Regions from separate parts of the Lysinibacillus sp. FW301-JW8 genome, predicted to be linked through region 2. Evidence: riboswitches for the same ligand, from Rfam matches in the RefSeq annotation. Region 2 holds a riboswitch; the other holds the start of a gene.
What was found. A riboswitch is a leader RNA that binds a small molecule or an ion and turns the genes downstream of it on or off. The one in region 2 is predicted to bind lysine.
Positions count from the first base shown of each region.

Region 1 (3,427 bases), on a different contig from region 2:
CAGTAGTAGCACCACAAGCAGCACCTGCTCCAGCAGCGCCAAAAGCGGTAGTAGCTGTTGATGAATCACGTGTGACTGTAGAAAAAATGAGTCGCCGTCGTCAAACAATTGCAAAACGTTTACTTGAAGTAAAACAATCTACTGCAATGTTAACTACATTTAACGAAGTTGATATGACGAATGTTATGGCTTTACGTTCTCGTAAAAAAGACCAATTCTTCGAGTCTACAGGCTCTAAACTTGGTTTCATGTCATTCTTCACAAAAGCTGTAGTAGCAGCACTTAAAAAATACCCTTATGTGAATGCACAAATCGTTGGTGACGAAATTCACTTAAACAACTTCTTTGATATCGGTGTGGCTGTATCTACAGAGGAAGGCTTAGTGGTACCAGTTGTACGTGACGCTGACCGCAAAAACTTTGCTGAAATTGAAGATGCTATTGCAGACCTAGCGAAAAAAGCTCGCGACAAAAAATTAGGTTTAGCAGATCTTCAAGGTGGCTCATTCACAATTACAAATGGTGGTGTATTCGGCTCATTAATGTCTACACCTATCATGAATGGTACACAAGCTGCTATCCTAGGCATGCACTCTATCAAAAAACGTCCAGTTGAAGTGAATGGTGAAGTAGAAATTCGCCCAATGATGTATCTAGCTCTTTCTTATGACCACCGTATTATCGATGGTAAAGATTCTGTAGGCTTCCTTAAAACAGTAAAAGAATTACTTGAAAACCCAGAAGATTTATTATTAAATTCTTAATGCCAAAGCCCTGCACATCGCAGGGCTTTTTCTTGTGTATAAAGGATAGAAAGTGGAAGAGACGGATAGAACGGTCGAATTAGCTGATAGAAAAGCCAAAGTGATGGATAGAACCGTATAGAGGCAAACACAACTGTGCTTATAAGGTACTTTTGGATTACTAGGCTTACTATCAATAGTAATAATTTGCGATTTTTTTCGCTGAAGCTTCAATATATTTGTTAACTTTGCAAAAGTAAATAATGAATTTAAGATAGATAAAACCCTAATATTGTCATTAATCAGAAAAATGATAAAATTACCTTGACGAATAGGCTAGTTTTATAGTAGTATCTAAATATCAATTAAATAAACAAACCTCACATTCATTCTATTGTGAGGTAGAGGCGCGGTATTTATTAGTTCATTGCTGAGTACAAGCAAGCGAAGACGCAATGGAGAAGGAAATATCGCCGAAGTATAAAAGGAGCTCGTACTTTTATACTGGGTCTGCAGTGAATAATTGCAGGACTGTCCTAGTAAATTACTTTCCACATTTACTAGGTTGTGCTATCTCAGAAACATGGAAATTATAGTGAGGATTTGGGCAACTGTCAATTAAAGGTAAGACCTAAGTTCAAAGCTTAGGTCTTTTTTAGTACAGTTGTCTTATTTTTTTACAGAAAAGGGGAGTTTTTCATGAAAAGAAAATGGTTGTTAGTAATGATCTCTATCATGACGGCAATTGTGCTAGCTGCATGTGGCACGAGCGACAAAAAAGAGGGTGGTTCAGGTGATGCTGGAGCCGACAAAGAAGAAGGCGGTGGCGAATTCCGTATTGGTATGGAGGCGGGCTATGCGCCATTCAACTGGACACAGCAAGATGATGCAAATGGCGCAGTAAAAATTGCAGATAATGCAGAGTATGCAGGTGGCTATGATGTTCAAATGGCAAAAAAAATTGCTGAGGGTTTAGGAAAAGAATTAGTGATTGTAAAAATGGAATGGGATGGTTTAGTACCAGCACTTCAATCCAATAAAATTGATGCTATTATTGCTGGGATGTCTCCTACTGAAGAACGTAAGCAAACAATTGATTTCACTGAAAACTATTATACTTCTGATTTTGTAATGGTTATTAAAAAAGGCAGTAAATATGAAAAAGCAAAATCAATCCAGGATTTCTCTGGTGCTAAAATTACTTCACAATTAAACACTTCAAACTACAAAGTGATTGACCAAATCAAAGATGTACAAAAGCAAACGGCTATGGATAGCTTCCCAGCAATGCGTGTAGCACTAGAGGCAGGAAAAATTGATGGCTATGTAGCAGAGCGTCCAGAAGGTATTTCAGCAGCAGCAGCTAATGATAAATTCACATATATAGCTTTTGAGGAAGGCTTTGATACAGATCCTTCTAATACATCCATTGCAGTTGGTTTACGCAAAGGTGATGCAGATCTTGATAAAATCAATGAAATTTTAAAAGGAATTTCAGAAGATGATCGCCAAACAATTATGGAAGATGCCATTCAGCAACAACCAGCAGCACAGTAACAGGAATGCACGGACTCTTCGCTAGTCCGTGCATGTCATTTCATCATTATTCAATGAGAACCTCTCTAAATAATGATAATGTCTTAGCTGCATTATTCATAAAATGGTAGAACAATCGTGTTCATCATGCTAGTTAGCTAGGAATATAAAGAAGAAACAAGCAACACAATGTTGTTAGGAGGAGCATCATGAGTCTTGAATGGATTATCTCTATTGTAGAGAATAACTGGCAAATGTTTTTACGAGGTGCGTATTATACCTTATTAATTTCGAGTATTAGTACAATTATTGGTGCATTTATCGGATTTTTCATCGGGATTATGCATACCATTCCGGTTCGTAAAAAGGGTGTGAAATTTTACAGTTTAAAGCTGATTAATTTTATACTTACATGCTATGTTGAATTCTTCCGTGGTACACCAATGATTGTACAAGCGATGGTTGTCTTCTTCGGATTGGATATAGCATTTGGTATCGACATGCATTTTATTACAGCAGGTATTTTAGTAGTTTCTCTGAATACCGGTGCTTATATGACGGAAATTGTGCGTGGTGGTATTGTTTCAATTGATAAAGGTCAATACGAGGCTGCTTCAGCTATTGGTATGAATCATTTCCAGATCATGCTACATGTTGTACTACCACAGGTTGCACGAAATGTATTACCTGCAACAGGGAACCAATTAATAATGAATATTAAGGATACTGCTGTTTTAAACGTTATTGGTGTAACGGAATTATTCTTCCAAACAAAATCAATTGCAGGGAATAACTTCCGCTATTTTGAATCATTCTTTGTAGCTTGTGTCCTTTACTTTATTATGACATTTACGGCATCACGAATTTTATTATATGTTGAAAAACGTCTTGATGGACCAGATGCCTATCAAAAAGAACAGAAAGAAGCAATATAGGGGGACGCACAAATGACAGTCATTAACATCAAGCATTTAAGTAAATCATTTGGTCGTAACCAAGTGTTAAAGGATGTCAATTTTCAAGTAGAAAAGGGTGAGGTAGTTTGTTTAATCGGCTCCTCTGGATCTGGTAAATCAACATTACTTCGTTGCATCAATTTATTAGAAACGCCAAGTGGTGGGCAGATTATCTACAAAGGTGAAAATATT
Region 1 covers NZ_JBYTBB010000036.1:37,067-40,493, reverse strand. The annotation lists gene odhB (2-oxoglutarate dehydrogenase complex dihydrolipoyllysine-residue succinyltransferase) at 1-764, shown strand, start outside; lysine riboswitch at 1,138-1,324, shown strand; gene AC3WOM_RS15205 (transporter substrate-binding domain-containing protein) at 1,443-2,300, shown strand; gene AC3WOM_RS15200 (amino acid ABC transporter permease) at 2,489-3,214, shown strand; gene AC3WOM_RS15195 (amino acid ABC transporter ATP-binding protein) at 3,227-3,427, shown strand, end outside.
Region 1: it holds a riboswitch for lysine, as region 2 does, so the genes downstream of both, AC3WOM_RS15205 (transporter substrate-binding domain-containing protein) here and AC3WOM_RS18690 (amino acid permease) in region 2, are expected to answer to the same signal.

Region 2 (3,427 bases):
AATCATCTGCCCCTAATCCTAGCCCTAATGCTTTATCAACATCGCTATCCTTAGCTGACATAATGATAATCGGCAGTGATGCCTGCTCTCGTATTATCTTTAAAACTTCTAATCCATTTAGTTTCGGTATCATAATATCTAAAATCACTAAATCAAAGGGTTTATTTAAACAATTTTGCAATGCCTCTTCTCCATTCACTGCTGAAGTAACAAGGAATCCCTCCATCGTTAAATAACTCTCCACCATTTCCCTAATGGCTTCATCATCTTCTACTAGTAAAATACGCTTTTGCACTTTCATATACCTCACTTTTAAAATCTATTTATTATTACTACTTTTAAAAAAACAAAATCAAGGTGAAAACGATTATATATAATTTACCATATATTATTTTTTTCGTTTCATTCGATATTTACAAAATAATAAAAAAGCTGTTCTAAAGCCATTGATGATGGCTTATAGAACAGCTCAATAATTTAATCCTCCACTCTTAAATCACATTCTTTCAGCGGAAGCATTTTTGTTTTATATTTGATTTTGTATCCAAACCATAACAATAAAAACAGCGGGATACCAATATAAGAAACGAGTATTCCATACCAATCAATTTTATCCCCCATAAAGGCCGTATAATTTTGTCCAATAACAACAATCATACAAACCGTAAAGGCAAAAAGCGGGCCAAAAGGATATAGCTTTGCTTTATATGGCAGCAATTGAGGATCCAAGCCCTGCGCTTCGAAAGCTCGGCGGAATCGATAATGACTAAATGCAATGCCGAGCCAAGCAATGAAGCCGGACATTCCCGAGGCATTTAAAAGCCAAATATAAACAACCCCATCACCAAAAAAAGATGCTAAAAATGCAAGACAGCCTACAGCTAATGTCGCCATTAATGCATAGATTGGAATACCGCGGCGGCTTAATTTTGCGAAAAATTTTGGTGCATGCCCGTCTACCGCTAATTGCCATAGCATACGAGATGATGCATATAGTCCTGAATTCCCAGCTGATAGCATGGCCGTTAAAATAATGGCATTCATTAAGGAAGCAGCAAAGGCAATACCTAGGCGATCAAACACTAGTGTAAATGGCGATACAGCGATGTCTTCTGATAGTAAACGTTCATCGGTGAATGGAATCAGCATCCCTATCGCACCAATCGCTAAAATATAAAACAAAAGAATACGCCAGAACACAGATTTTACTGCCTTTGGAATATTTTTTCCAGGATCATCCGTTTCACCAGCTGTAATCCCAAGAAGCTCTGTTCCTTGGAATGAAAATCCTGCTGCAAGGAAAATACCAAATGTAGCAAGGAACCCCCCATGAAACGGTCCATCACTAATAAAGAAATTTGTAAAGCCTACAGGTGCCTGTCCACCTAGAATACCAAAAATCATTAATAAGCTGATAATAATGAACACAATCACAGTTACCACCTTGATCATGGCAAACCAATATTCACTTTCACCATAGCTTTTTACAGATAATAAATTAAAGGTTAACACAACAGCTATAAATAATACTGTCCATAATGCAGATGAGCTATCTGGGAACCAATATTTCATAATTAATGATACAGCCGCAATTTCTGCAGCAATTGTGATAGCCCAGTTATACCAATAGTTCCAGCCAAGTGCAAAGCCCAAAGCTGGATCAACAAATTTCGTAGCATACGTACTAAATGAGCCTGAGGATGGCATATAGGCTGCCATTTCCCCTAAGCTTGTCATTAAAAAGTACACCATGACACCGATTAGGGCATAGGCTAGTAATGCCCCGCCAGGACCTGCCTGTGCAATGGCACCACCACTGGCTAAAAATAGCCCTGTACCAATTGTACCACCTAAAGAAATCATTGTAATATGACGGCTTTTTAATTCTTTTTTCAGCTTCGGCACTTTATGACCGAGCTGATTCACTTTTATTTCACTCACGATATGGCGTCCTTCCTAATATAAGAGGCAAAAAAATACCATCACATGAACACTGTGATGGCTAAGTTAATCCTCAGTTTTTTCTAAATGATAGCTCAACACGTTGTCCAAACGTGACAGTTCTGTTCCTTTCGGAGACAGCCCCAGCATGAGGTTTTCAAGTCCCCTCACACTTCGGCAGTATTTCCTTTCAGCTAATCTCGTCAATGCTTGTCATTTCCATTAGCATACTCATAAATACCGCGACCTCTACCTCAATACAAACATGAGGCATATAATTATTAAATTTATGATGTCTTCAAGTTTAACATAAGACATTTTACATTTCAATACGACGAGTAAAGTTCTATATTTTATGAATATTCTACTATTTTGAATAATGTGATAAAGTAATATAGTGGTTCAATTATAATTGAATGTAAACAGGGGGGATTAATTTTGACAGCAAATGAAGATTCCACTAGTTATCCTAGCAGGAAAATTAGCTGGAGAGGAGCTACCTTACTATTAGTCATTGGCGTTATTTGTATTGCCTCGACATTACGAATGCCTTTAACAGTTGTGGGACCTATTATTTCTTTTATACGAGAAGATCTAGGTATATCAAATGTATTAGCTGGATTTCTAACTACTATTCCACTTCTAGCCTTTGCGGTTATATCGCCATTTGCACCAGTTGTTGCACGTAAATTAGGACTTGAGCTAACATTATTTTTATCCACTATTCTTTTAGCAGTAGGTATTGTACTGCGCTCTCTAGGAACAACAAGTTTGCTCGTTTTTGGAACTATGCTAATTGGTGTTGCTATTGCATTTGGAAATGTACTTATTCCAGGATTACTTAAATTAAAATTTCCTTATCACGTAGGTTTGCTTATGGCATTTTTTACAATGTCCATGAATTTAACAGCTGGACTTGGTGCTGGGATTAGCTACCCTATTGCCCAATCATCTTTTGGCTGGCAAGGAGCACTGGCTATTGCACTTAGTTTAGTTGTGTTAACCATTTTAATTTGGATTCCACAATTAAAGTTTAATAAGCCTGAGCCCGCTGTTAAGAAAACGAAAGAACGTATACCTTTATGGAAATCCCCTGTTACCTGGGCAGTAACAGGTGCTATGGGATTACAATCATTATTATTTTATACAACTGCAGCATGGATTCCTGAAATTTACATATCACAAGGATTAGCTGCTGATCGTGCAGGCTGGATGTTCTCCATCATGCAATTTTCGCAAGTTCCAATGGCTTTAGCCGTGCCAATCATTGCTAGTAAAATGACGTCTCAGCGACCTCTTGTATTAATGTTTACAGCATTTTATTTAGTAGGCTTTGTTGGCGTTGTCATGGAGTGGACAAGCCTTGGGGTGCTTTGGATGATTCTATTAGGCTTAGCAGGCGGGGCTTCATTTGCCTTAGCCATGATGTTCTTTACACTCCGCACTCGCACAGCCTTTGAAGCGGCTGATTTATCCGGCTTTGCGC
Region 2 covers NZ_JBYTBB010000051.1:15,734-19,160, reverse strand. The annotation lists gene AC3WOM_RS18695 (response regulator transcription factor) at 1-295, opposite strand, end outside; gene AC3WOM_RS18690 (amino acid permease) at 478-1,941, opposite strand; lysine riboswitch at 2,025-2,201, opposite strand; gene AC3WOM_RS18685 (CynX/NimT family MFS transporter) at 2,380-3,427, shown strand, end outside.